DNA from 2 places in the Arthrobacter sp. SAFR-044 genome. Region 2 is predicted to be linked to the other one. Evidence: riboswitches for the same ligand, from Rfam matches in the RefSeq annotation. Region 2 holds a riboswitch; the other holds the start of a gene.

Region 1 (21,102 bases), on a different contig from region 2:
GGCAGACCGCGGGCACCAGGACCACGACACCGATGAACGGGTCACCCACATATACTCTCCGCTGGGCGCCAGCCTGCGCCCCGTTCCCTACTGCGTGGCCGGGGACATGTGTGCACTGGCGAAGCTGGGCAGCGCGGAAACCGGAGACACCATTTCCGCCCGGGAAAGCCCGCTGCTGCTGGCCACGTGGGAGATGCCCGAGCCGCTGCTGCCAGTCGCCGTGGAAGCGGATTCCCGCAGCGATGAGGACGCCCTGGCGCGCAGCCTGGGCAGGATCGCGGCGGGGGATCCCACGCTCCGGGTGGAACGGAACGCCGAAACGCACCAACTGGTGCTGTGGTGCATGGGTGAGGCCCACGCGGAGGTGGTCCTGGACCGGCTGCGGGAACAGGGCGTCAAGCTGCACACCGTAGACGTGGTGACACCGCTGCGGGAAACCTTCGCGGCCCCCGCCTCCGGCCACGGACGCCACGTCAAGCAGTCCGGCGGCCATGGCCAGTACGCCGTATGCGACATCGAGGTGGAACCGCTGGAGCGCGGCGGCGGGTTCGAGTTCGTGGACAAGACCGTGGGCGGCGTCATTCCTGGAACGTTTATCCCGTCCATCGAAAAAGGAGTCCGGGCACAAATGGACCGGGGAGTGTCTGCCGGTTTTACCGTGGTGGACCTTCGCGTGACCCTGACCGGCGGCAAGGCCCACAGCGTGGACTCCTCCGATGCGGCCTTCCAGGCTGCAGGGGCCTTGGCCCTCCGCGAAGCCGCGGCCGCCGGCAAGATCCAGCTCCTGGAACCGGTGTCCTCCGTGTCCATCACCGTTGCCGACGAACATGTGGGCACCGTGATGAGCGATTTGTCCGGCCGGCGCGGACGCCTCACCGGCACCACCTCGTCCGGCGAAGGGTTGACGGAGATCAGCGCCGAAGTCCCCGACCAGGAACTCCTGCGGTACGCAGTGGAACTGCGGGCCCTGACGGCAGGTACGGGCAGGTTCCGCCGGCAGTACCTGCGCCATGATCCGGTTCCCCCCAACTACAGCCCGTCCTGATCCGCCGGCCAGGAACAGCCCGAAGGGAACGGCCGCCGGTGAACGCCGCAGCACGAAAGATCCAAAACATTTACCTGACGCTGACGCTGGGAAACACCCTTGCGGCGTCGTTCATCTGGGGCATCAACACGCTCTTCCTGCTCGATGCCGGCCTCACCAACCTGGAAGCCTTCGCGGCCAACGCCTTCTTCACCGCCGGGATGGTTCTCTTCGAGGTGCCCACCGGGGTGGTGGCCGACAGCTGGGGACGCCGCACGTCCTTCCTGCTGGGCACCGTGACCCTGGCTGCGTCCACGTACCTCTACTACCTGCTGTGGCAGTTGTCGGCTCCATTCTGGTGGTGGGCAGGAGTGTCTGCACTGCTGGGCCTTGGCTTCACCTTTTTCTCGGGTGCAGTGGAAGCCTGGCTGGTGGACGCCCTCCACTTTTCCGGCTACGACGGCGGCCTGGAAGCCGTCCTGGGCAAGGGCCAGATGGTTTCCGGCATCGCCATGCTGGCCGGATCAGTAGCGGGCGGAGTCATCGCCCAGGCCACGAACCTGGGCGTGCCGTTCCTGCTGCGGGTCGCGGTCCTGGTGGCAATGTTCGCTGTCGCCTTCCTGCTCATGCACGACGTCGGCTTCACCCCGGAGCGGTCGGCGCACCCTCTGCAGGCCACCCGCGCAGTCCTGCAGGCCTCCGTGGACGGCGGATTGAAGAACCCCCCGGTGCGGTTCATGATGCTGGCTGCCCCGTTCACCGAGGGGGTGGGATTCTACGTCTTTTACGCCCTCCAGCCCTACCTGCTGCAGCTCTTCGGCGATCCCAAGGCGTACGCCATCGCAGGCCTGGCAGCGGCTATTGTTGCAGGCGCGGACATTGTGGGCGGCTGGCTTGCTCCCGTGGTCCGGAGGCGGGTCCGCCGCCGCACCACGGTGCTGATCGCCTCCACCATCACCAGCTCAGCGGTCCTGGTGGTGCTCCTGGCTACCCACATTTTTTGGCTGGCCCTGGTACTCCTGGCGCTCTGGGCGGTGGTTGCTTCCGCAGGTACCCCCGTGCGCCAGGCGTACCTGAACGACATGATTGCCTCGAAGCAGCGGGCAACTGTCCTGAGCTTTGCCTCGCTCATGGGGTCCAGCGGGGGAGTGGTGGTGCAGCCGCTGCTCGGCAGGACTGCTGACCTGTATGGCTACCCGGCGTCGCTGGCCCTGGGCGGCGCGGTCCAGCTGTTGGCGGCACCCTTCATCGTGCTGAGCCGGCGCCGGCGCTCGCCGGCGGATGTTGCCGCCGGCCTGGCTGCCCCCTGAGCCGCTGCCCGTCGGAGCGCTGCAGCCGGACGCAGGGAAAGGCCCCCGTTGCCTGGACGCGGTCCGGGGCAGCGGGGGCCTTCGAAGGTGCGGTTCTTCCTACTTGATGCCTGCCTCGATCGTTTCGCTGGCTGCCGGCGCTGGCTTCTCCTGGGCCGGCGGTGGGCTGGTCTTGAGCTTGAAGCGCTTTCCAATGTCGCCGCCGCCACCGCTGCGGTTCTTGTTGAAGATGTCGAAACCGACCGCGACAAGGAGTACCAGGCCCTTGATGAGCTGTTGGTAGTCAGTGCCCAGGCCCAGGATGGACATGCCGTTGTTCAGCACCCCCATGATGAGGCCGCCGATCATGGCTCCCGCCACCGTTCCGATGCCGCCGGTGACGGCAGCGCCGCCAATGAAGGCTGCGGCGATGGAATCGAGCTCGAAGCCGGTTCCGCCCGCGGGCTGTGCGGAGTTGAGCCGGGCGGTGAAGACAAGGCCGGCCAGCGCGGAGAGGACGCCCATGTTTACGAAGAGCCGGAACGTGACGGCCTTGGTCTTGACGCCTGACAGCTCAGCTGCGTGGAGGTTGCCGCCGATGGCATAGGTGTGGCGGCCAAAGACGCTGTTGTTCATGAGGGCGGTGTACGCGATGACCAGCGCCGCCAGGACCACCAGGACGATCGGCGTGCCCCGGTAGGACGCCAGCAGGAAGGTGATGACGAGCATGAGCAGCGCCGTGAAGGCGGTCTTGATGACGAACCAGACCAGGGGTTCGCTTTCGAGATCGAACTTCCGGCGGATCCTGCGCTCCTTGAGGGCCTGGATCAGCAGGGCCACCGTGGCGCCGACGCCCAGGATGACGGTGAGCCATTCCAGCACGGAGGTGCCGCCGGTAAGGTCCGGAAGGAAGCCGCCGCCCAAGGCCCGCAGCTCCGCCGGGAAGGGGGTGATCTGCTGGTTCTTCAGGGTGATGAGCGTCAGCCCGCGGAAGATCAGCATGCCCGCCAGGGTGACGATGAAGGCGGGGATCCCCACGTAGGCGATCCAGTAGCCCTGCCAGGCACCAACCAGGGCGCCGACCAGCAGGCAGGCGGGGATGGCGGCCCACCACGGCCAGCCCCAGTGCACGATCATGACGCCGGCCACGGCGCCGATGAACCCGGCCACCGATCCCACGGAAAGGTCGATATGCCCGGCGATGATCACCATCACCATGCCGATGGCCAGGATGAGGATGTAGCTGTTCTGGACCACCAGGTTGGTCACGTTCTGCGGTTCCAGCAGGATGCCGCCGGTCAGTCCCTGGAACAGCAGGACGATCAGGATCAGGGCAACGAAGATGCCGACCTGGCGGAGGCGGCTGGTGAGGAATCCGAGCGATTCTCGTAGGGCGGACATTTCGCTATTCCTTCTCTTTGGTCATGTAGTGCATCAGGGTTTCCTGGGTGGCCTCGGCGATGGGCACCTCACCTGTGATGTGCCCGGCAGCGAGGGTGTAGATGCGGTCGCAGATGCCCAGGAGCTCGGGGAGCTCCGAGGAAATGACGATCACCGCTTTTCCTTCGGCCGCGAGTTTGGCAATGATCGTGTAGATCTCGTACTTGGCACCGACGTCGATCCCGCGGGTGGGTTCATCGAGGATGAGCACGTCAGGATCTGAGAACATCCATTTACTCAGCACCACCTTCTGCTGGTTTCCGCCGGACAGCTTCCCGGTGATGGCGGCCACCGACGGGGCTTTGATGTTCATGCTCTTGCGGTAGCCGTTGGCCACCACGGTCTCCTGGTTCTTGTCCACGAAGCCGCGCTTGGCCAGCTTGCGCAGAGCCGCCAGGGAGATGTTCCGCTTGATGTCCTCGATGAGGTTCAGGCCATAGTGCTTGCGGTCCTCGGTGGCGTACGCGATGCCGTGCCTGATGGCGTCCGACACCGTGGCTGTGTTGATTTCCTCGCCGTACTTGTAAACCTTGCCGGAGGTGGCGGTTCCGTAGGTGCGGCCGAAGACGCTCATGGCAAGTTCGGTGCGGCCGGCACCCATGAGGCCGGCGAGCCCCACCACTTCACCTTTCCTGACGTGCAGGTTGGCGTTCCTGACCACCATGCGGGTGTGGTCCTGGGGGTGGCGGACGGACCAGTCCTCGATCCGCAGGACTTCCTCGCCGATGTGCGGCTCGCGGTCCGGGTACAGGCTCTCAAGGTCCCGGCCCACCATGCCGCGGATGATCCGCTCCTGGGTGATCTGGCCTTCGTCGAGCCGCAGCGTCTCGATGGTTTTGCCGTCCCGGATGATGGTGACGGCATCTGCCACTTTGCGGATCTCGTTGAGTTTGTGGCTGATGATGATGCTGGTGACGCCCTGGCCCTTCAGGTGGAGGATCAGGTCCAGCAGGTGGCCGGAGTCCTCGTCATTGAGGGCGGCCGTGGGCTCGTCCAGGATCAGCAGCTTCACTTCCTTGGACAATGCCTTGGCGATTTCCACCAGTTGCTGCTTGCCCACACTGATGTGCTGCACGGGGGTGACAGGGTTTTCGTCGAGGCCGACGCGGGCCAGCAGCCGGGCTGCCTCCAGGTTGGTCTTGCGCCAGTCCACCCACCCGTTGGTGGCCTGTTCGTTGCCAAGGTAGATGTTCTCGGCGATGGACAGGTACGGGCTCAAGGCCAGTTCCTGGTGGATGATGACAATCCCGCGCTTCTCGCTGTCGGAGATGCTGGAAAAGTTGCAGGGTTCGTTTTCGAAGAGGATCTCCCCCTCGAAGGTGTTGTGTGGATAGACGCCGGACAACACTTTCATGAGTGTTGATTTGCCGGCTCCGTTTTCACCGCAGATGGCGTGGACCTCTCCACGGTTCACATCCAGGGTGACGTCCTGGAGGGCTTTTACGCCCGGGAACGTCTTGGTGATTCCTCGCATTTGAAGAATGGGTGTGTTCATCGTCAATTCCCACTGACTGGTCGAAGCTGGGCCTTCCTGCTGCTGCAGGAGGCGGCGGGAGGGGGCTGCGGCCGGACTCGCGGCCCGGCCACAGCCCCCGGACGCTGACTACTTGACGTCGGCGTCGGTGTAGTAGCCCGAGTCGATCAGTTCCTTCTTGTAGTTGTCCTTGGTGATGATCACGGACTTCAGCAGGAAGGCCGGGACAACCTTGACCTTGTTGTTGTAGGTCTTGGTGTCGTTGGTTTCCGCTTCCTGGCCCTTGAGGACGGCGTCGACCATCTTGACGGCCTGGGCGCCGAGCTGGCGGGTGTCCTTGAAGATGGTGGAGTACTGCTCACCGGCGATGATGGACTTCACGGAACCCTTTTCGGCGTCCTGGCCGGTCACCACGGGCAGGCTTCCCTTGGCGTAGCCGCCGGTGCTGGTGAGGGCCGAGATGATGCCGATGGAGAGGCCGTCATACGGGGACAGGACACCGTTCAGCTTGGTGCCGGAGCTGTAGGCGGAGGTGATGATGTCCTCCATGCGCTTCTGGGCCACGGGTGCCTGCCAGCGAAGGATCGCTGCCTGCTCAAACTTGGTCTGGCCGCTGGGGACCTTCAGGGTGCCTGCATCCAGGTACGGCTTGAGCGTGTCCATGGCGCCGGTCCAGAAGAAGTTGGCGTTGTTGTCGTCGGGGCTGCCGGCGAAGAGCTCGATGTTGAAGGGGCCCTTGCCGTCCACCTTCTTGCCGGTGGCATCGACGAGGCCCAGCCCGGTCAGCAGCGAGGTGGCCTGCTGGACACCCACGGTGTAGTTGTCGAACGTGGTGTAGTAGTCGACGTTCGGGGTGCCGTTGATGAGGCGGTCGTACGCGATGACCTTGACGTTCTGCTCCTTGGCCTTGGCCAGGACGTCAGTCAGGGTGGTGCCGTCAATGGCGGCGATGATCAGGGCCTTGGCGCCCTTGGTCAGCATGTTCTCGATCTGCGAAACCTGGGTGGGGATATCGTCATTGGCGAACTGGAGGTCCGTCTTGTAGCCGAGGTCCTTCAGGGACTTCTCCACGTTCGCTCCGTCAGCGATCCACCGTTCGGACGTCTGCGTGGGCATCGAAATGCCTACCAGCGAATCGCTGGGCTTGGCGGCACTGCTGGATTCGCTGGCCCCGCCACGGGAGCCGCAACCGGTGGCGCCCACCGTCAGGGCGAGGACAAGGGCCACCGCGCCCATCAGTTTTTTGATTCTCACCATTTTCTCCTTCCGCGGCAGCACTGCCGCGAAGTGTTGGTGGACCGGGCAGCACCGCTGCTCCCTGGTCCTGGCCACATTGTTGATGTGTCGGTTCAATATAGACCCATTTGTGAACGCTAACAAGAGTGCGCGACGGGAATTTCGAAAACCTTTCGGGTTCATTGACTTCTGGTTTGTTAGCGTTCACACTTGCTGCAGCACGTAGCTCCACCCTGACCCCTACAAAACCCGGTAACGAGGCCCATGCCTCCCGGACGGAGGCAACCCCATGCCAGATGCGCTGTTCACTTCCAGCTCCGAGTCCCGCCATGACCATTGCGTCATTGGGGTGGACTACGGAACCCTTTCAGGCCGTGCCGTGGTGGTGCGGGTCCGTGACGGCAAGGAACTTGGGAGTGCGGTCCATGAGTATCCGCACGCAGTGGTTACCGATGCCCTGCCCAAGGACCCAGCGGGCGCAGGATCCGACGGACAAGCCGCAAGGCTTCCCGGGGAATGGGCGCTGCAGGTGCCCAACGACTACCGGGAGGTCCTGCGGACCGCCGTCCCCGCCGCGGTGGCGGACGCCGGGATCGACCCTGCCGCCGTCGTCGGCATTGCCACGGATTTCACTGCCTGCACCATGGTCCCGGTCAAGGCGGACGGCACACCCCTCAACGAACTGCCCGGCTTCGCCAACCGCCCGCACGCCTACGTGAAGCTCTGGCGCCACCACGCTGCGCAGGGCCAGGCCGACCGGATCAACCGGCTTGCCGCCGAACGGGGGGAGGACTGGCTTCCCCGCTACGGGGGCCTGATCTCCTCTGAATGGGAGTTCGCCAAGGGGCTGCAGCTGCTGGAGGAGGACCCGGAGGCCTACGCCGCGATGGACCACTGGGTGGAGGCGGCGGACTGGATCGTCTGGCAGCTCTGCGGCCGGTATGTCCGCAACGCCTGCACTGCCGGCTACAAGGGCATCTACCAGGATGGCCGGTATCCTTCCGAAGAGTTCCTGGCCGCCCTGAACCCGGACTTCAAGGACTTTGTCAGCTCCAAGCTGGAGCACACCATCGGCCAGCTGGGGGACGCCGCCGGCACCCTTACGGCGGAGGCAGCGGCCTGGACCGGGCTGCCGGAGGGCATCGCGGTGGCCGTGGGAAACGTTGACGCCCATGTCACGGCCCCGGCCGCGAAGGCTGTGGAATCCGGCCAGCTGGTGGCGATCATGGGCACCTCCACCTGCCACGTCATGAACGGCAGCGAGCTGCGCGAGGTGCCGGGAATGTGCGGTGCCGTGGATGGTGGAATCGTGCCGGGCCTGTGGGGTTACGAGGCCGGACAGTCAGGCGTGGGCGACATCTTCGGCTGGTTCACCAAGTACGGCGTCCCGCCCGAATATCACCAGGCTGCCAAGGACGCCGGACTGGGGATTCACGAGTACCTCACCGAACTGGCATCCCGGCAGGCCATCGGACAGCACGGCCTGATCGCGCTCGACTGGCATTCCGGCAACCGTTCGGTCCTGGTGGACCACGAGCTTTCGGGCATGGTGGTGGGCCAGACCCTGGCCACCAGGCCGGAGGATACCTACCGCGCGCTGCTGGAAGCCACAGCCTTTGGAACCCGCACCATCGTGGACGCCTTCCGCGACGCCGGGGTCCCGGTCAAGGAATTCATCGTGGCCGGCGGCCTGCTCAAGAACAGGCTCCTGATGCAGATCTATGCAGACGCCACCGGCCTGCAGCTGTCCACCATCGGCTCGGAACAAGGTCCGGCCCTGGGATCGGCCATCCACGCCGCCGTCGCAGCGGGCGAATACGCGGACATCCGTGCGGCCGCCGCGGCCATGGGCGCCGAGCCCGGGGAGGTCTACACGCCAATTCCCGAAAACGCGGCCGCCTACGAAGAACTGTTCCAGGAATACAAGGCCCTCCACGACTACTTCGGCCGGGGCGGTAACGACGTGATGCACCGGCTCAAGGCCATCCAGCGCAAAGCCGCCCAAGCGGCCCAGCCTGGCGCAGGCGCCGTGTCCGAAGCACCCGTGGGGGTGTCCGCATGACCGCCGGAACAGGCGCCGGAACCGGTCTCCTGGAAACCATTGCCCGGGTCCGGGCGGAGGTGTGCGCCCTGCACGCGGAGCTGACCCGGTACGGACTGGTGGTGTGGACCGCCGGCAACGTTTCGGCCCGCGTTCCCGGCACCGACCTCATGGTCATCAAGCCCTCCGGCGTCTCGTACCAGGACCTGACCCCGGAGCAGATGATTGTCACCGACCTGTATGGCACCCCGGTCAGGGGCACCAACCTTGGTGGGGGCGGCACGGTGGACTGGGGCAATCCCGCGCTGTCGCCGTCGTCGGACACGGCCGCGCACGCCTACGTGTACCGGCACATGCCGGAGGTGGGAGGGGTGGTGCACACGCACTCCACGTATGCCACCGCGTGGGCTGCCCGGGGAGAAGCCATTCCGTGCGTGCTGACCATGATGGGGGACGAGTTCGGCGGGTCCATCCCCGTGGGCCCGTTCGCGCTGATCGGTGACGACTCGATCGGCCACGGCATCGTGGAAACGCTGAAGAATTCCAAGTCCCCTGCGGTCCTGATGCAGAACCACGGCCCGTTCACCATCGGCAAGGACGCCCGGTCCGCCGTGAAGGCCGCTGTCATGTGCGAGGAAGTGGCCCGCACCGTGCACGTTTCCCGGCAGCTGGGCGAGCCGCTGCCCATCGGCCAGGACCACATCGACTCCCTTTACGCCCGCTACCAGAACGTTTACGGCCAATAACCGGCCCAAAACTCTTCCCAGGAGAATTCATGAGCACCGCAGCAACCACGTCCCTCGACGGCTACGAAGTCTGGTTCCTTACGGGCAGCCAGCACCTCTACGGGGAGGAAGTCCTCAAGCAGGTGGCCGCCCAATCGCAGGAGATCGCCAACCAGCTCAATGCCTCCTCGTCGGTTCCCGTGCGGATCGTGTGGAAGCCGGTCCTGACCGACTCCGATGCCATCCGGCGCACCGCGCTGGAGGCGAACTCGGATGACTCGGTCATCGGAGTGACGGCCTGGATGCACACCTTCAGCCCGGCCAAGATGTGGATCCAGGGCCTGGACCTGCTGCGCAAGCCCCTGCTGCACCTGCATACGCAGGCCAACCGCGACCTGCCGTGGGCGGACATCGATTTCGATTTCATGAACCTGAACCAGGCCGCGCACGGCGACCGCGAGTTCGGCTACATCCAGTCCCGCCTGGGCATCGCCCGGAAGACCGTCGTCGGGCACGTCTCCAACCCCGAGGTGGCACGCCAAGTGGGTTCGTGGCAGCGGGCCGCCGCCGGCTGGGCCGCCGTCCGGAGCCTGAAGCTCACCCGCTTCGGCGACAACATGCGCAACGTGGCCGTGACCGAAGGCGACAAAACCGAGGCCGAGCTGCGTTTCGGCGTCGCGGTCAACACCTGGTCCGTCAACGAGCTCGCCGATGCCGTCCACGGTGCTGCGGAGTCCGACGTCGACGCCCTGGTGGCCGAGTATGAGGACCTTTACGACGTGGTGCCGGAGCTCCGCGCAGGCGCGGCCCGGCACGACTCCCTGCGGTACGGCGCCCGGATCGAACTGGGCCTGCGGTCCTTCCTGGAAGGCAACGGCTCCGCCGCGTTCACCACCTCCTTCGAGGACCTCGGCGCCCTCCGCCAGCTTCCCGGCCTGGCCGTGCAGCGGCTCATGGCCGCCGGTTACGGGTTCGGCGCCGAAGGCGACTGGAAGACCGCCATCCTGGTCCGGGCCGCCAAGGTCATGGGCGCCGGCCTGCCCGGCGGCGCCTCCCTCATGGAGGACTACACCTACCACCTGGAACCCGGCTCCGAGAAGATCCTGGGCGCCCACATGCTCGAGGTCTGCCCCTCCCTCACGGCAGCAAAGCCGCGGCTGGAAATCCACCCCCTGGGTATCGGCGGCAAAGAAGACCCCGTCCGCCTGGTGTTCGACGCCGACGCCTCCCCGGGCGTCGTCGTCGCCCTGTCCGACATGCGCGACCGTTTCCGCCTGGTGGCCAACGCCGTCGACGTCGTCCCGCTCGACCAGCCGCTGCCCAACCTCCCCGTGGCCCGCGCCCTGTGGGAGCCGAAGCCGGACTTCGCCACCTCCGCCGCCGCCTGGCTCACCGCCGGCGCCGCCCACCACACCGTGCTCTCCACCCAGGTGGGCATGGACGTCTTCGAGGACTTCGCCGACATCGCCAAAACGGAACTGCTCACCATCGACGAAGACACCACCATCCGCCAGTTCAAGAAGGACCTGAACTGGAACGCCGCCTACTACAAACTGGCCGGTGGGATCTGATCCAGTGCCACCGGTGAGGTCCCGGCCACGCCGGCCGCCATGGACAGGAACCCCGTGACGGACGGCAGGCCACGCCGCCTGCCCCGGCTCGAGGACGTGGCGGAACTGGCCGGGGTCTCGCACCAGACCGTCTCACGGGTGGTCAACAACCACCCCAACGTCAGCCCCGGGACCCGCGGGAAGGTGGAAGCGGCGATTGCCGCACTCGGCTACCGCCGCAACACCGCCGCGCGGAGCCTGGTCACCCGGCGCTCGCAGACCATCGGCGTCCTGGGCAGCGAGCTCTCGCAGTACGGCCCTGCCAACACCCTGCTGGGGGTGGAACGTGCGGCGCGGGATGCTGGATACTTCGTCAGCGTCGCGGCGCTGCGGGAGGTCAACCGGGACGCGATCCTGGACGCCGTCCGGCACTTCCTGGACCAGTCGGTGGACGGAATCGTGGTGATCGTTCCGCACTTGGAGACGCTGGCCGCCCTGGCGGTACTGCCCATCGGAGTACCGGTGGTGGCCGTGGGTCCCACCGGAAATGACACCGTGGGCGGCGTCAAGGTGGACCAGCACCGCGGGGCCGAACTGGCAGTGGAACACCTCATCGGGCAGGGGCACGTCCGGATCGGACACGTCGCGGGGCCCCAGGAATGGATCGACGCCGTGGCCCGCGCCAACGGCTGGCGGGACGCCCTGGCCTCCGCCGGACTCACCGCAGACCTGATTGCCGAGGGGGACTGGAGTGCGGGCAGCGGTTATGAGATCGGCAGGCGGCTGGCAGCCGGCGGCCATGCCACTGCCCTTTTCGTCGGCAACGACCAGATGGCGCTGGGGGTCCTGCGCGCGCTGAACGAGGCGGGCATCAGGGTGCCGCAGGACGTATCCGTGGTGGGCTTCGACGACCAGCCCGAGGCCGGCTATTTCAGTCCGCCCCTCACCGTGGTCCGGCAGGACTTTGAAGAGCTGGGCCGCCGGTGCATGGACATGATGCTCACGGCATTCGAGGGCATGGAGGGGCCACGGACCCTGGTGGTGGAGCCTGAACTGGTCCTGCGCAGCAGCACGGCCCCGCCCGGGCGGTAACGTCAGCGTCGCCGGAATCAATCGTCGCCGTTAATCCGGCGGAGACCGCGGCGAAACGTGGCCACAACAATGGCTGCGTAGGTTTCAGGCATGACGGCTACCCTGTACGTCCGGCTCCGCGACTGGCTGCTGGACACTTTCACCTACGAGTCCGAATCCGATGCCGCCGACGCCACCCGGTGGGGCTGGCTGCCGGCCCTAAGCGGAGTGACCATAGGGGCCGGCCAGGCCCGCTCGGAGCACGCAGGAGAAGTGCCTGGAACGGGCCCAATGTCTGGTTAAGCACACTATTGCGCCGGTAGCGGGATAATGCCCTAAACTGCTTCACTGAGGTGCCTGAAATGGCGCTGCGCAGCAACGAAAGTGAACATGCTATGGCTACCGATTACGATGCTCCACGCAAGCAGGAAGAAGAGTCGCCGGCCGACTCTCTCGAGGCCCTCCAGGCATCACGGAGCGGCAGCGCGCAGACCGCGGTTATCGATGTCGACGAGAACGACACCGCCGAAGGTATCGACCTGCCCGGCGCCGACCTTTCCAATGAGGAACTGACCGTCATTGTGGTCCCCGAGCAGTCTGACGAGTTCACCTGCTCGTCGTGCTTCCTGGTCCGCCACCGGTCGCAGGTTGCCCGCGAGAAGGACGGCCTGAAGTACTGCCGCGACTGCGAAGGCTAAATTTCCATCCTGCTTTTCCCGGCGCCGGCCATCTCCCCGAGGTGGCCGGCGCTGCTTTGTCCCCCGCCGCTTTGTCCCGCGCCGCCGTCGTTATCAAAATGACCCTCGTTTCCGCCCGCGAACGCTCCTACGCTGGAAGCATCCAACGGCTCTTATTTTGGATGGCACGGCATGAAGAAGTTCATTATGTGGCTTGTGGCAGTCCTGTTCGCCGCAGGCCTGGGTTTGGTGGTTCCGGGGGCCGCCTCGGCAACCACGTCGTACTGCGGACTCACTTGGGGTTCGCTGATGAAATCCGACGGCGCCATGAGCGGCGCGCCCGTCACCGACGTCCGGACCGGGCAGCACTACTGCTTCGACCGGCTGGTGGTTGACCTGGGCGGCTCGCCGGCACCCGGCTACACCGTCCGCTACGTCCCGCAGGTTATCCAGGACGGCTCGGGGGCGGTCGTGCCAACGCGGGGCGGCGCCCGGCTGCAGGTGGTCGTCAAAGCGCCGGCCTATGACAATAACGGGCAGTCCACCTACACCCCCGCCGACAAGGCTGAGCTCTCCAACGTTTCGGGTTACCAGACCTTCCGCCAGGTGGTCTGGGCCGGAAGCTTCGAGGGCCAGACCACCATTGGCCTGGGCGTCCGTGGCCGCCTGCCGTTCCGGGTGTTCACGCTTGACGGTCCGGGCTCCGGCTCCCGCCTGGTGGTGGACGTGGCGCACTACTGGTGAGCCATCCGTCGTCGGCGACAACAAAGGTGCCGTGCCCCTGGCAGGGGCACGGCACCTTTCTGTTGGGGCCTTATTCCGGAATTACCAGCGCGGGGGTGTCCTGCTTGAGGGTTTCCCCGCGGAAGAAGCCCGGGTGCGTGCGGGACACGACCAGCATGACCACGGCGCCCAGGGCGAGGATGCCAATGCCAAGGATGAACACCAGGCCCACGCCGAACACCTCGGAACCGCTGCCGAACTCGGGTGCGAGGCTGTCCACGGCGGTCTGGACGAACACCACGAACAGCCCCACGCCGCCCACCACCGGGCAGACCAGCCGGAGCACAAAGTGGCGCACGCTGTTGAACAGGCTGTGGCGGAAGTACCAGGTGCAGGCCAGCGCGGTAAGTCCGTAGTAGAAGCAGATCATCAGGCCCAGGGCCAGGATGGTGTCGTTCAGGACGTTCTCGCTGACCACATGCATCACTGCGTAGAACCCCGCTGACATGACGCCGGCGGCGATGGTGGCGAAGCCCGGCGTCGAAAACTTCCTGCTGATCCGGCTGAAGGGCTCGGGCAGAGCGCCGTAGTGGGCCATGGCCAGCAGGCTGCGCGACGGCGACATGAAGGTGGACTGCAGGGAGGCGGCAGAGCTGGAGAGCACGGCGAGGGACATCAGGATGGCGAACGGGCCCATGATGGGGGAGGCCAGCGCCGTGAAGATGTTCTCGTGGTTTTCGGCGTTGTTCAGGCCGTTGCCGGTATCGCCGACGCCGGCGAACATCATGGTGGCGATGCTGACCAACAGGTAGATGGCCAGGACGATGACGGCGGTCAGGGTGCCCGCAACGCCGGCGGTCTTCTTGCCGTTGGCCGTTTCCTCATTGACCGTCAGGCAGACGTCCCAGCCCCAGTACACGAAGATGGACAGGGAGATGCCGGCGGCGATCTGCCCGAACGTTTCGATCCTGGTGACGTCGAACCAGTCCCAGCTGAAGGGGATGGCTGTTTCCGATGTCGACCAGTTGGCAAAGGCCATGGCGACGAACAGGCCCAGCACCAGCAGCTGGAAGCCCACCAGGCTGTACTGCACCAACTTGGTGGTGTGCAGGCCGCGGTAGCTGACCCAGACGGCCAGCGCCACGAAGACGAAGCAGGTGATGACGTTCAACGCTTTGTTGTCCGCCAGTTCCGCCAGCTCGGGGGAGCCGGTGAGCTGGGAGAGGAAAAGGTAGAAGAAGTCGACGGCGACGCCGGCCAGGTTGGACAGCACGATGATGTTGGCGGCCAGCAGGCCCCAGCCGCCCATCCAGCCGATCCAGGGGCCGAACGCCTTGGTCACCCAGGTGAAGGTGGTGCCGCTGTCCGGGGAGTCGGCGTTGAGCTCCCGGTAGGCGAGCGAGACCAGGATCATCGGAATGAACCCGATCAGGAAGATGACGGGCAGCTGGAGGCCGGCTTCGTTGACGGTGGGTCCGAGTGCGCTGGTGAGGGTATAGGCAGGGGCGATGGTTGAAATGCCCAGGACGACGACGGCCAGGAGTCCGAGCTGGCCGCCCTTGAGTCCCTTGGCGCTGACGCCGTCCGCGGACGGCGCGTGGGCGTCCGGACCGGGTTTGGCCGTACTGGTGCGGATTATCTCTGTCATGGCACCACTTTCTGGAAGGCTGTGAGACGGAGGTCACTATATGAATGGCGTTCATTTAGTATGCGGGTGCCGCCGCTGTGATGCAAGACGCAATATGAATCCCATTCGTTTATGACTCACTTTCGAAATTAGTAAGCTCACTGAGAAATTGCCTTTGGCCCTGCCGCCACGCCGTCCACGGCTGGTAGCGTCTGCCGTACTGGACCAATTGAGGAGGATGCATGAAAGCTTCACCGACGCTGACCAACAACCTGCAGGCTGTCCTGGCGGACCTGATCGAGCTCCATGTCCAGGGCAAGCAGGCGCACTGGAATATCGTGGGCACCAACTTCCGCGACCTTCACCTGCAGCTTGATGAGATCGTGGACGCCGCCCGCCAGTTCGCCGACGACACTGCAGAGCGCATGCGTGCCCTGCACGCGCTTCCCGATGGCCGCAGCTCCACCGTTGCCGAAACCACCAGCCTGGCCCAGTTCCCTGACGGGCTCATCAGCACCAGGGATGCCATTGAGCGGATCGTTGCCGCCATGGAAGCTGCCGTTGGCACCATGCGGAAAGTCCATGACGAAGTGGATGAGGAAGACCCCACCTCCGCGGACCTCCTGCACGAGTTCATCGCCAGGCTGGAGCAGTTCGCCTGGATGGTGCAGGCGGAAAACATGAAGCCCACCGCCAAGGTCACGGCCGCTGATTCCAAGTAGCGCACGTCCCGAGGGGCGTTCGGCGCCGGGGTTGCCCCGGCGCCGGACGCCTTTTTAACGCTGCCCACCGGCCTGGGCTGGGTGCTGCTACGTCGCTTTGGGCACTTTCCGAAGGACGACGGCGGCCAGGACTGCCGCCGTCGACATCAGTACCAGCGCAATCGCGGCAGTGATGTGCACGCCGGAATCGAACGCGGCCGCTGCGGCGGCGCGGACCGCGGCGGCGAGTGAATCCGGCAGCAGATTGGCCGCCTCTACCGCGCCGGCCAGCGTTTCCCCTGCGTTGTGCAGTGAGGCTCCGGGCAGCATGGCCTCCAGTCCCGCCGGCAGCCGAAGGTTTTGCTGGTAGGACGCCGTCAGGATGGAGCCCAGCACTGCGGTCCCCAGCAGCGAGCCAACTTCGTAGCCGGTCTCGGAAATCGCCGCCGCAGCTCCTGATTTGGCTGGCGGGGCCGAGCCGAGGATGAGGTCGTTCGAGATGGTTTCCGCCGTCCCCACGCCAAGCGCCAGGACCAGCAGCGCCGCCAGCAGGAGCGAGGGCCCGCCGTCGTGGTTTCCGAAAGCCACCATGCTGTAGCCGCATGCGCTGAAGGCCAGGCCCAAAGCCACCACGTATCCGGGGCGGACCTTACGAACCAGTGGCACCGCCACCAGGCCTGCCGCCACCGTGGCTGCCAGCGCCGGGATCATGGCAACGCCCGCTGCCGAAGGAGTCATTCCTTCGAGGAGTTGGAGGTGCTGGGCAAGGAACAGTATGAACCCGTTGAAGGAAAACAGGGCAAGGATATTGGCGCTGATGGCCATGCTGAATACCCTGTTCCGGAACAAGGACATGTCCAGCAGTGGGTGCTCCAGCCGGTACTGCCGCCGCACGAAAACGACGCCCATGGCCAGTCCGAAAGTAATGGTGGCCAGCCCGGCAGGGCCCGGACCTTCGGTGGCCACGGACTTGATGCCGTAGACCGCGGGCACCATGACCAGCATGGAGAGCAGGATGCTTGGGATATCCACCTTGCCCGGCGCGGGGTCCCTGGATTCCGGAATGAGGGCCGGCCCCAGCGCCAGCAGGGGGAGCATGAGCGGCACGGCCACCAGGAAGACGGCGCCCCACCAGAAGTGCTCCACCAGCCATCCGCCCAGGATTGGCCCCAGGGCGGCGCCGCCGGAAAAGCCTGCGGCCCAGATGGCAACGGCCAGCCTCCTGCGGTTGGGCTCAGGAAAGATGTTGCGGATCAGCGACAAGGTGGACGGCATCAGCATGGCGCCGAAGAATCCCAGCGCGGCGCGCCCGGCGACCAGCCACTCCGCGGTGGGGGCAAAGGCTGTAGCGGCGGAGAGCCCGGCAAAGCCCATGCTGCCGATAACCAGCAGCCGCCGGCGCCCTATCCGGTCGCCGAGGCTTCCCATTGACACCAGCAGCCCGGCCAGGACCAAGGGATAGGCGTCAATGATCCACAGCAGCTGCAGGCCGGTCGGTTCCAGGGCGCGGGCGATGGCAGGCAGGGCAAACGTCAGGGCCGTATTGTCCACCGCCACCAGCAGCACGGGAAACATCAGCAGCCCCAGCGCAAGCCAATCGCGCCACGGGCGGCGTGCAAGCGTGCTGTCCCCGTGGGTTTGAGGGGGGCTGAAAGAGATCGTCATAAAATAACTATACCGTCCGGACGGTATAGTTTCGAAGCGAGGCTATTCCGTTTTCCGTCCAGGCGGAGGGCATGATGGGGGTTATGCCCCGAAAGCCTGTAGCGCGTGATGCGGTCCTTGACGCCTTCGAGTCCCTGTTGATCGAAGTGGGGGAGCGGGCGGCAACCCTGGATGCCGTTGCCAAGAAGGCCGGAGTGTCCAAAGGGGGCCTCCTGTACCACTTCCCCAGCAAGGAAGCGCTCATCGCCGTGCTGCTTGACCGCCTTGAGGAACTGGCAAGGGCAGATGCCGATGCCATGGCTTCGGCCAACGAAGGTGCCGCCGCCTATTTCATCCGTTCCTCCGTCTGGGCGGATACTCCGCTGGACCGGTCCATCGTGGCCGCCACGCGGCTTGCCGAGGTGGCGCACCAGGAGACGCGCCAACGGTTCGCGGCCATCCAGCAGCGATGGCTGGACGAGATCGCAGCGGATGTGGGCCCCGGGCTGGCCAAGGCCGTCCTGTACATGGGAGACGGGTTGTACTTCAATGCGATGCTGTCCGTGGGCCCTGCGCCGGCAGGGGGAGCGGCCGCCGATGTGGAGGAGCTTCTCGCGGCATTGGAGCGGCTCCGCAGGTAGTTCCGCCATTTGCCGGGAGGGGTTGTGGCGTAGGACAATGGAGAGTTGTGAGGGCTGTCACCGGCCGTCATAATCCAACAACTGAATAGCCTTTGATCTGCGGCGGGAGAGTCCTGCCCGAAGTACAGGCAGGCGCCGTAGGAGCAAATCCTCCCCAGGAATCTCGCAGGCCCCTGTACCGCCGCGGCGAGGCGCCTCTGGAAAGCAGCAGGCAGTTATCTGGACTCCCCTCGGGAGCGAAACGACTGTTGTGCTCACCGACGGTGCAAGCGGGTCCTGCCCAGGCAGGCAACGCGGAAACTCTCAGGTCCAATACAGAGCGGGGAGGGACCCGAATAGCTGTGGCGTACCCTGCGCCGCCTGAAAAAATGGAGTTCCTTCGTGTCGGTTACCCCAGCCTCCACCACCTTCGTAGACCGCCATATCGGCGCACGCCACCAGGACGACGTCGACACCATGCTCAAAGCCGTTGGCTACGGCACGGTGGATTCCCTGGTTGATACCGCCGTTCCCAAGGTCATCCGCCAGGAAACCGCCCTCCGCCTGCAGGATGCCCTCAGCGAAGTTGAAGTGCTTGCGGAACTGCGCAGGCTCGCCGCCAAGAACAAGACCGCCGTCCAGTTGATCGGCCAGGGCTACTACGACACCATCACCCCTGCCGTGATACGCCGGAACATCCTCGAGGCCCCGGCCTGGTACACCGCCTACACTCCGTACCAGCCTGAGATTTCCCAGGGCAGGCTCGAGGCGCTGCTGAACTTCCAGACCATGGTCCAGGACCTGGTGGGCCTGCCCATCGCCAACGCCTCGCTGCTGGATGAAGCGACCGCCGTGGCCGAGGCCGTGCTGCTGATGCGCCGCTCCAACAAGACCAAGCCTGCAGCGGACGGCAAGACTGTCCTGGACATCGACGTGCTGCCGCAGACCATCGCGATCGTCAAGGGCCGCGCCGAGGCGCTCGGCTTCGAAGTTGAGGTCGCCGACCTGTCCAACGGCCTGCCCGACGGCGACATCAATGGCATCGTGCTCCAGCAGCCCGGAGCCTCCGGCCGGGTCTGGGACCAGTCCGCCACTGTTGCGGCGGCGAAGGACCGCGGTGCACTGGTCACCGTGGCCGCTGACCTGCTGGCCCTGACCCTGATCACCCCTCCGGGCGAGCAGGGCGCCGACATCGCTGTCGGCTCCACGCAGCGCTTCGGCGTGCCGTTGTTCTTCGGCGGCCCGCACGCCGCCTACATGGCCGTCCGCAAGGGCCTGGAGCGTTCGCTGCCCGGCCGCCTGGTGGGCGTGTCCAAGGACGATGCAGGGGTTCCCGCGTACCGCCTGGCGCTGCAGACCCGCGAGCAGCACATCCGCCGCGAGAAGGCCACGTCCAACATCTGCACGGCGCAGGCCCTGCTGGCCATCGTCTCCTCCATGTATGCCGTCTACCACGGCCCCGACGGACTGAAGGCCATTGCCGAGGCGGCGCACCGCCACGCGCGTACCCTGGCCACCTCGCTCGCAGCCGCGGGCGTGGAGGTGCTGCACTCGAGCTTCTTCGACACGCTGACCGTCCGCGTCCCCGGCCGCGCTGCAGCGCTTGTCGCCGATGCCGAGGCACGTGGAATCAACCTGCGTTCCGTCGACGCCGACACGGTTGGCATCTCTCTGGATGAAACCACGACGGTGGCCATCGTCGCCGACGTCGCGGACGTCTTTGGCGCTTCCGTTGCCGCGGCTGACGGCTTCGGACTGGAGGCCGCCGTCGAACGTTCCTCCGCGTACCTGCAGCACCCGGTGTTCAACACGCACCGGTCCGAAACGCAGCTGCTGCGCTACATCAGGAAGCTGTCGGACCGGGACCTGGCGCTGGACCGCACCATGATCCCGCTGGGCTCGTGCACCATGAAGCTGAACGCCACCGCCGAGATGGAGGCCATTTCCTGGCCGGAGTTCGCCTCCATCCACCCCTTCGCGCCGGACTCCCAGACCGAAGGCTGGCGTGAACTGATCGCCGATCTGGAGGCGGACCTGACCGCGATCACCGGCTACGACCAGGTGTCCATCCAGCCGAACGCCGGATCGCAGGGCGAGCTCGCGGGCCTGCTGGCCATCCGCGGCTACCACCACTCCCGCGGGGAAGAGCAGCGCAACGTCTGCCTGATTCCTGCCTCGGCCCACGGCACCAACGCGGCCTCCGCCGTCCTGGCGGGCATGAAGGTGGTCGTGGTGGCTACGGCCGCGGACGGCACCATCAACCATGATGACCTGACGGCCAAGATCGAAGCCAACAAGGATGTCCTGTCCTGCATCATGATCACGTACCCGTCCACGCACGGGGTGTACGACGGGGACGTCCGCGAGGTCTGCGATGCCGTGCACGCAGCCGGAGGACAGGTCTACATCGACGGCGCCAACCTGAACGCCCTGGTGGGCCTGGCCCAGCCCGGTAAGTTCGGCGGCGACGTCTCGCACCTGAACCTGCACAAGACCTTCTGCATCCCGCACGGCGGCGGCGGGCCCGGCGTCGGACCCGTGGCAGCCAAGGCGCACCTGGCACCGTTCATGCCGGGCGACGCCACCACCTGGACCCCTGGGTCCGGCGCCACTGACGTGCCGATTGCGGCGTCCCGGTTCGGCTCTGCAGGCGTGCTGCCCATTTCCTGGGCCTACGTGAAGCTGATGGGCGGCGAAGGGCTGACCGAGGCCACCAAGTCAGCCCTGCTGGCAGCGAACTACGTTGCCTCCCGCCTGAACGAGTATTTCCCGGTCCTCTACACCGGCGAAGGCGGCCTCGTGGCGCACGAATGCATTCTGGACCTGCGCGAGTTGACCGCGAAGACCGGCGTTACGGCCGAGGATGTGGCCAAGCGCCTCATCGACTTCGGCTTCCACGCGCCCACCCTGGCGTTCCCGGTGGCAGGCACCTTGATGGTGGAACCCACGGAGTCCGAGGACCTGGGCGAGATCGACCGCTTTATCGAGGCCATGATTACCATCCGCAAGGAAATCGACCAGGTGGCCAACGGCGACTTCTCCGTGGCGGACTCACCCCTGCGCCGCGCACCCCACACGGCAGCCGCCGTCGTCAGCTCCGACTGGGACCGCGCCTACCCGCGGGAACAGGCAGCCTTCCCTGCCCACCACAAGCAGGACAAGTACTTCCCGCCGGTGGGACGGATCGACGGCGCCGCAGGCGACCGCAACCTGATCTGCTCCTGCCCGCCGCTCGAAGAGTTCGAGAACTGAGGGCTGCC
Region 2 (8,400 bases):
CGGTCCGCCGGTCCCGAAGGTGACCAGAGCCATGCACTTAGGCGAGGTTTGTGATGGAGGGGTAGAGCGGGTGGGACTTTGCCAAGGCGTCAACGCGGTGACGGAGCCCGGACAGGTCCGCGCCGGCGTCGGCGATCAATGCCTCGGCGATGATGTCTGCAACCTCGCGGAAGGCTTCCTCGCCGAAGCCACGGGTGGCCAGGGCGGGGGTGCCGATGCGCAGGCCCGACGTCACCATCGGGGGACGCGGATCGAACGGGACCGCGTTGCGGTTGACCGTGGTGTCGATCGCGGCCAAGCGGTCTTCTGCCTGCTGGCCGTCGAGTTCGCAGTTGCGCAGGTCCACCAGGACCAGGTGCACGTCGGTGCCGCCGGACACCACGCTGATGCCCTTGGCGGTGACGTCGGGCTGGACCAGTCGCTCGGCCAGGATGCGGGCACCGGCCAGGACGCGTTCCTGCCGCTCGCGGAACTCCTCGGACGCAGCGATCTTGAATGCCACGGCCTTACCGGCAATGACGTGCTCCAGTGGCCCGCCCTGCTGGCCCGGGAACACGGCCGAGTTGATCTTCTTGGCGATGTCGGGGTCGTTGGAGAGGATGATGCCGCCGCGCGGACCGGCGAGGGTCTTGTGCGTGGTGGAGGTGACCACGTGGGCGTGCGGGACGGGGGAGGGGTGCAGGCCAGCTGCCACCAGTCCGGCGAAGTGCGCCATGTCCACCATGAGGTAGGCGCCCACGGAATCGGCGATGCGGCGGAACTCAGCGAAGTCCAGCTGGCGCGCGTAGGCTGACCAGCCGGCCACGATGAGCTGCGGCTTGTGCTCCTGGGCCAGCCGCTCCACCTCGGCCATGTCGATGGTGTGGGTGTCTTCGCGGACCTGGTACGGGACCACGTTGTAGAGCTTGCCGGAGAAGTTGATCCGCATGCCGTGGGTCAGGTGGCCGCCGTGGGCCAGGTTCAGGCCCATGATGGTGTCGCCGGGCTTGATCAGCGCGTGCATCACCGAGGCGTTGGCCTGGGCGCCGGAGTGAGGCTGGACGTTGGCGAACTCAGCGCCGAACAAGGCCTTGACCCGGTCGATGGCCAGCTGCTCGATGACGTCCACGTGCTCGCAGCCGCCGTAGTAGCGCTTGCCCGGGTAGCCTTCGGCGTACTTGTTGGTCAGCACCGAGCCCTGCGCCTGCATGACGGCGGCCGCGGTGTGGTTCTCCGAAGCGATCATTTCCAGGCCGTCGCGCTGGCGGCCCAGTTCGTCGTCGATCTTTGCCGCAATCTCGGGGTCCAGGGCGGACAGGTTTGCGTTCAGGCTGGGGGAGACGACCTGTTCAAAGGCCATGGTGCCCGCGGCGGCCGCGGCGCCGCTCACAGTTCGCCGCCGTTTGCTTCGGCGTATTCCTGCGCGGACAGCAGCGGGCCCTCTTCGGTGACGGTGACCTTGAAGAGCCAGCCGGCGCCGTAGGGATCGTTGTTGATCACGGCAGGGTCGCCGACCACGTCGTCGTTGATTTCCGTGACTTCGCCCGTGACGGGGGAGTACAGGTCGGAGACGGACTTGGTGGATTCGATTTCGCCACAGGTTTCGCCTGCGGTCACGGTGGAGCCAACCTCGGGCAGGTCCACGTACACAATGTCGCCCAGCGCTTCGGCGGCAACAGCGGACACGCCCACTACGGACGGGCCGGAGCCGTCAGCGGCGATCCATTCATGCTCGGCGGAGTACTTCAGTTCAGCGGCAACTTTAGCCATGGTGTGTTTCCTTAAGTTTGGGGTTCAAGAGTGGGGAGCGCTATTTCTGGCGCTTGTAAAAGGGCAGTGCGACGACTTCAAACGGCTCAGCCTTGCCGCGCAGGTCCACGTCCAGGGCGGTGCCCAACTCGGCGTGCTCGACGTCGACATAGGCCAGTGCCACAGGGTAGCCAAGGGTGGGGCTGGGCTGGCCCGACGTCACCTCGCCCACCACGGTTCCGTCTTTGAGGACCGGGTAGCCGCCACGGCCAGCCCGGCGGCCGTGGCCCTTCAGGCCCACCAGTTTGCGCTTCGGGCCGGCTTCCTTGGCTGCCTGCAGTGCTGACCGGCCCACGAAGTCGCCTTCCTTGGACTTAAGCGCCACGACGGGACCCAGGCCGGCATCGAAGGGTGAACGCTCCAGCGAGAGTTCGTTGCCGTACAGCGGCATGCCCGCTTCAAGGCGGAGCGAATCGCGGGATGCGAGGCCGCACGGGACAATGCCGAACTCTTCCCCGGCCTGGGCCACGGACTCCCACAAAGCAGCGGCGCCTTCATTCGGGAGGAAGAGTTCGAAGCCGTCTTCGCCGGTGTAGCCGGTGCGGGCCAGGATGACATCGTGGCCGGCCACGGTCACTTCGTTGAACGCGTAGTACTTCAGGCCAGTGACCAAGGCGTGCTGGGACTCATCCGTGAGCTTGAGCAGGATGGCCTCGGCCTTGGGTCCCTGGACTGCGACGAGCGAGGTTGCCGCCGAAGCGTCCTCCACTGTCACGTCGAAGTTGGCTGCACGTTCGGCGAGGGCGGCGGCCACGGTGGGAGCATTGCCGGCGTTGGGAACCACCAGGTACTTCTCATCGCCGAAACGGTAGGTGATGAGGTCGTCGATGATGCCCCCGTCCTCATTGCAGATCAGCGAGTACTTGGCTTTGCCGTCCGCGATGGCGGACAACTTGCCCACCAGGGCGTAGTCCAGGAACGCACCGGCCTGGGGGCCGGTGACCCAGACTTCACCCATGTGGGAGAGGTCGAACAGGCCTGCGGCGTTGCGGACGGCGTGGTGCTCGGCCAGTTCGGAGCTGTATTTGAGCGGCATCTGCCAGCCACCGAAGTCGGTGAAGGAGGCGCCAAGCTTCTTGTGCTCTTCGTAGAGAGCCGTGTAGTTCTCAGTCATGGGGAATCCTTAGTTTTCGAACTCGGACAGCGGCGGGCAGGAGCAGATCAGGTTCCGGTCTCCACCGGCGCCGTCGATCCGGCCCACCGGCGGGAAGTACTTGTCCTGCTTGAGGTGGTGGACGGGGAAGGCGGCCTGCTCGCGGCTGTAGGCGCGGTCCCAGTCGGAGTTCACGACGGCGGACGCGGTGTGGGGTGCGTTGCGCAGCGGGGAGTCCTCGACAGTGAAGTCGCCGTTGACCACCTGGTCGATTTCCTTGCGGATGGTGATCATGGCTTCGATGAAGCGGTCGATCTCGGCCAGGTCCTCGGACTCGGTGGGCTCCACCATCAGCGTCCCTGCGACGGGGAATGCCAAGGTGGGGGCGTGGAAGCCGAAGTCGATGAGGCGCTTGGCCACATCTTCAGCAGTGACGCCCGTCTTAGCAGTGAGGTCGCGCAGGTCCAGGATGCATTCGTGCGCCACGAGGCCGCCTTCGCCGGTGTACAGCACCGGGAAGTACTCGTTCAGGCGCACGGCAACATAGTTCGCTGCGAGCAGGGCTGCCTTGGTGGCCTCGGTCAGGCCCTCGCCGCCCATGAGCTTCACGTACGCCCAGGAGATCGGCAGGACACCGGCAGAACCGAAGTTCGAGGCGCTGATGGCCACGCCGCGGCCTTCCTCATGCGCTGCCTTGTTGGCGTCGCCGGGCATGAACGGCGCCAGGTGGGCCTTGGCCGCAACAGGTCCGACGCCGGGTCCGCCGCCTCCGTGCGGGATGCAGAAGGTCTTGTGCAGGTTCAGGTGGGAGACGTCGCCGCCGAACTTGCCGGGCTGGGCCAGGCCCACGAGGGCGTTCAGGTTGGCACCGTCAACGTAGACCTGGCCGCCGGCTGCGTGGACAGCCTCGCAGATCTCGGTCACGTCCGCGTCATAGACACCGTGGGTGGACGGGTAGGTGATCATGATCGCCGAGAGGGCGTCCCTGTTCGCCTCGATCTTCGCGTACAGGTCCTCGTGGTCGATCGTCCCGTCCCCGGCCGTGGCAACCACGACGACCTTCATGCCGGCCAGGACGGCGGAGGCGGCGTTGGTGCCGTGGGCCGAGGCGGGGATCAGGCAGACGTTGCGCTGGGTATCGCCGTTGGCGCGGTGGTAGCCGCGGATGGCCAGCAGGCCGGCGAGCTCGCCCTGGGATCCGGCGTTCGGCTGCAGCGACACCTGGTCGTAGCCGGTGATCTCCGCCAGGTCGGCTTCCAGGCCGCTGATCAGTTCACGCCAGCCCTTGGTCTGGGACTCGGGGGCGAAGGGGTGGATGGAGGCGAACTCCGGCCAGGAGATGGCCTCCATCTCGGCAGTGGCGTTCAGCTTCATGGTGCAGGAACCGAGCGGGATCATGGTGCGGTCCAGCGCCAGGTCCCGGTCCGACAGCCTGCGGATGTAGCGCAGGAGTTGGGTTTCGGACCGGTGGGTGTTGAACACCGGGTGCTGCATGAACGCAGAGGTGCGGAGCACCTCTGCGGGCAGGTCGAAGCCCTCGGCGTCCACGACGGGGCCGGCACCAAAGGCGACGGCGATTGCGGACAGGATTTCCGGCGTCGTGGTTTCATCCACGGAGACACCGATGGTGTCCGCGTCAATGTGGCGCAGGTTGATGCCGCGTGCTTCAGCAGCCGTGATGACCTTGGCGGCCTTGCCGGGAACGGAGACCGTGACAGTGTCGAAGAACGTCTCGGTGGCCAGTTCCCGGCCCGCGACCTTGAGCGTGGTGGCGAGGACGCGGGCGTTGTTGTGGACCCGCTCGGCGATGGCCTTCAGCCCGTCCGGGCCGTGGTAGACGGCGTAGAAGGAGGACACGATGGCCAGCAGGGCCTGAGCCGTGCAGATGTTGGACGTGGCCTTTTCGCGGCGGATGTGCTGCTCGCGGGTCTGCAGGGCCAGGCGGTAAGCCGGGAGGCCGGCGTCGTCCTTGGACACGCCCACCAGGCGGCCGGGCATGGAACGCTCCAGCCCCTTGGCCACGGCCATGTAGGCGGCGTGCGGGCCGCCGAAGAACAGCGGGACACCGAAGCGCTGGGTGGAGCCGACGGCGATGTCGGCGCCCTGCTCGCCCGGAGGGGTGATCAGGGTCAGGGCAAGCAGGTCTGCGGCGACGGTGACCAGCGCGCCGCGCTCCTTCGCTTCGGCGATGACGCCTGCGTGGTTGAAGACGCGGCCGGAGACGCCGGGCTGCTGGAGCACGATCCCGTTGATCGCGCCTTCAGGGAGTCCCTTGGACAGGTCGGCGACCTCGACCTCGAAGCCGAGCGCCTCGGCGCGGCCCTTGACGATGGCGATGGTCTGCGGCAGTACGTCGGCGTCCAGGACGGTCTTGCCATCGCGGGCGTCTGCGTTCTGGCCTTTGGCCTTATTGGCCCTGCGCATCATGAGGACGGCTTCGGCGACAGCCGTGGCTTCGTCCAGCAGCGAGGCGTTGGCGATGGGCAGGCCCACCAGGTCCTGGACCATGGTCTGGAAGTTCAGCAGCGCCTCGAGCCGGCCCTGGGAAATTTCGGGCTGGTACGGGGTGTAGGCGGTGTACCAGGCCGGGGCTTCCAGCACGTTCCGGCGGATCACGGCGGGCGTGATGGTGTCGTAGTAGCCCTGCCCGATCATCTGGACGGCGGTCTTGTTCTTGGCGGCGAGCCTGCGCAGTTCCGCAAGCACCTCAACCTCGCTCAGCGCGTCCTTGAGCGCGAGCGGCTTGGACTGGCGGATCGAATTGGGAACAGCGATGTCCACGAGTCCGTCAACGCTGTCGTAGCCAACGGCCTTGAGCATGGTGTCGACGTCAGCCTGGCGGCGTGCACCGATATGCCGGTCTGCAAAGGCAGACGGAAGGGATTGAATCGTCATGAGGAACTCCAGGTTCGGCCGGCCACGGGTGGCTCGGCATGGATCGGGTCCCTCCCCGCTCTGTATTGGACCTGAGAGATTCCGCAAACCTTGCCAGGGCCTGCTTGCACCGTCGGTGAGCGCTGCCTGAGCAGCGCTGCTTTCCAGAGTCGCCTCGCCGTGACGGTACATGGGCCTGAGAGATTCCTGGGGAGGATTTGCTCCTACGGCGCCTGCCCGGTGATGGCCGGGAGAACTCTCCCGCCACAGCTCGAAAGGCATATTGAAATGTGGGTGATTCGGCTCACAGGCTACACGCAAGGTTGAGTGGGGAGCAAATCGGTCCATCATGAAGCGCGCCTGGGCAGCGTCCCTCGGAGGAATAAGGCCTGGCTTGACTTTTGTCCGTGACCGGCGCCACACTGAACCCCGTGATCTGGCCGGGCAGCGGAACTGGCCCAAAGACGCTGGGCGCTCCGTTCGCCGGCAGGGATCACCGGAGGCCCCGCTATCCATCCTGCGGATCACCGCGCCAAGGATGGATGCCCTCTGACAACTGAACACTGATTTACCAAGCAAACGCTTTTGACCTGCGGCGGGAGAGCCCTGCCGGTACGTTCAGCAGGCGCCGTAGGAGCAAACCCTCCCCAGGAAACTCTCAGGCCCACGTACCGCCGCGGTGAGGCAACTCTGGAAAGCAGCCAGGCCCTGTCCTGGCTCACCGACGGTGCAAGCACGCCCCTGGCCGGCATGTGGAAACTCTCAGGTCCCAGACAGAGCGGGGAGGAAATCCAATCTTTGCGACACCCCGGGTGCCGCTCGAACGATGGAGTTCCTCAATGACGACCCATTCCCCGACGTCCCCCGGCGGCGGAGCCCCGCACCTGGAGCGGCAGCTCAGCAACCGCCACATCCAACTGATCGCCATTGGCGGCGCAATCGGCACCGGCCTGTTCATGGGTTCCGGCAAGACCATCTCGGCCGCCGGCCCCTCAGTGATCTTCGTGTACATGATCATCGGCTTCATGCTGTTCTTCGTCATGCGTGCCATGGGTGAACTGCTGCTCAGCAACCTCAACTACAAGTCCTTCAGTGACTTTGCCGCTGACCTGCTGGGCCCGTGGGCCGGCTTCTTTACGGGCTGGACCTACTGGTTCTGCTGGGTGATCACCGGCATTGCGGACGTCATCGCCATCGCCGGGTACTCTCAGGAACTCTGGCCGGGGCTCCCGCTGTGGATCCCGGGCCTGGCAACGATTGCCATCCTCCTCCTGCTGAACCTCGCCACCGTCAAGGCATTCGGTGAGACCGAGTTCTGGTTCGCGCTGATCAAGATCATCGCCATCGCGGCCCTGATCATCGTGGGCCTCTTCATGATCTTCAGCGGTTTCCAGTCCGACGCCGGCCCTGCCACCTTCACCAACCTGTGGAGCCATGGCGGGTTCTTCCCGAACGAGTTCATGGGCTTCGTTGCCGGCTTCCAGATCGCAGTCTTCGCCTTCGTGGGCATCGAACTGGTGGGTACCACCGCTGCCGAGGCCAAGAACCCGGAGCGAAACCTGCCCAAGGCCATCAACTCCATCCCCATCCGCGTGCTCCTCTTCTACGTGGGTGCCCTCATCATCCTGATGGCCGTCACCCCCTGGACCGAGTTCAGGGCCGGCCACAGCCCCTTCATTGCCATGTTCTCCCTGGCGGGGCTGGGCGCCGCCGCCACTGTAGTCAACCTCGTGGTGCTGAGCTCCGCGATGTCCTCCGCGAACTCCGGCATTTATTCGACCTCCCGCATGGTCTTCGGCCTTGCACAGGAAGGCGACGCCCCGGACGTCTTTGGCAAACTGTCCCGGCGGAAGGTACCCCAGAACGCACTGTTCCTTTCCTGCGTGCTGTTGCTGTCCGGCGTCGTCCTCATGTATGCGGGCCAGGACGTGGGCAAGGCCTTCGACATGGTGACCACCGTCTCCGCCGTCTGCTTCGTCTTTGTCTGGTCGATCATCCTGGCCAGCTACATTGCCTTCCGCCGCCGGCGGCCGCACCTGCACGAGGCGTCGAAGTTCAAGATGCCCGGCGGCGTTGCCATGGTCTGGGTGGTCTTCGCCTTCTTCGCCTTCGTGATCTGGACCCTCACCACCCAGCCGGACACCCTGGTGGCCCTGCTGGTCACCCCGGTGTGGTTCATCCTGCTCGGCGCTGCATGGTTCGTCCTCCGCCGCCGGCCCGCACACCAGGCCCGTTTCGCCACGTTCCAGGCTGAACTGCAGGCAGACCAGGACTTCTCTGACGCCGCAGCCGGCAAGGCTGTACGGCCGGGTGCCGCCGCAGAAGCGGGGGAAGAGCGGGTCAAGCGGTGATCGGCACCAAGGCCCGCCCCACCGGGACCGGCACATCCGAGGCAGACACCTTCGAGGCCGGGCGGCTCCAGTCCGTGACCCCGGAAACCGGCAGGGAATTCGTGCTGACGTTCCACTGCCTGGATGCCCTCGGCATTGTCCAGGCGGTGTCGGCATACCTGCTGGAACAGGAATGCTACATCGTGGACATCAAGCAATTCGGCGACAGGGCAAGCGGCCGGTTCTTCATGCGCATCCACGTAACCTCGCAGGTTGAGCTGGACCTTGCCCGCCTCCGGGCCGGTTTCGGTCAGG

What was found. A riboswitch is a leader RNA that binds a small molecule or an ion and turns the genes downstream of it on or off. The one in region 2 is predicted to bind glycine.
Region 1: another riboswitch for glycine. It lies ahead of gcvP (aminomethyl-transferring glycine dehydrogenase); the one in region 2 lies ahead of cycA (D-serine/D-alanine/glycine transporter).

The regions. Positions count from the first base shown of each region.
Region 1 is NZ_JBPFDN010000022.1:13,209-34,310, forward strand. It holds gene ACR65J_RS20655 (elongation factor G-like protein EF-G2) at 1-1,045, shown strand, start outside; gene ACR65J_RS20660 (MFS transporter) at 1,084-2,334, shown strand; gene mmsB (multiple monosaccharide ABC transporter permease) at 2,434-3,714, opposite strand; gene mmsA (multiple monosaccharide ABC transporter ATP-binding protein) at 3,719-5,248, opposite strand; gene chvE (multiple monosaccharide ABC transporter substrate-binding protein) at 5,357-6,484, opposite strand; gene araB (ribulokinase) at 6,753-8,525, shown strand; gene ACR65J_RS20685 (L-ribulose-5-phosphate 4-epimerase) at 8,522-9,250, shown strand; gene araA (L-arabinose isomerase) at 9,280-10,800, shown strand; gene ACR65J_RS20695 (LacI family DNA-binding transcriptional regulator) at 10,840-11,871, shown strand; gene ACR65J_RS20700 (hypothetical protein) at 11,962-12,153, shown strand; gene ACR65J_RS20705 (DUF4193 domain-containing protein) at 12,246-12,548, shown strand; gene ACR65J_RS20710 (AMIN-like domain-containing (lipo)protein) at 12,720-13,271, shown strand; gene ACR65J_RS20715 (APC family permease) at 13,342-14,898, opposite strand; gene ACR65J_RS20720 (Dps family protein) at 15,120-15,599, shown strand; gene ACR65J_RS20725 (MFS transporter) at 15,687-17,243, opposite strand; gene ACR65J_RS20730 (TetR/AcrR family transcriptional regulator) at 17,327-17,863, shown strand; glycine riboswitch at 17,957-18,054, shown strand; glycine riboswitch at 18,085-18,191, shown strand; gene gcvP (aminomethyl-transferring glycine dehydrogenase) at 18,245-21,094, shown strand.
Region 2 is NZ_JBPFDN010000024.1:3,737-12,136, reverse strand. It holds gene glyA (serine hydroxymethyltransferase) at 38-1,339, opposite strand; gene gcvH (glycine cleavage system protein GcvH) at 1,366-1,749, opposite strand; gene gcvT (glycine cleavage system aminomethyltransferase GcvT) at 1,790-2,902, opposite strand; gene gcvP (aminomethyl-transferring glycine dehydrogenase) at 2,912-5,776, opposite strand; glycine riboswitch at 5,930-6,029, opposite strand; glycine riboswitch at 6,342-6,439, shown strand; gene cycA (D-serine/D-alanine/glycine transporter) at 6,595-8,106, shown strand; gene purU (formyltetrahydrofolate deformylase) at 8,181-8,400, shown strand, end outside.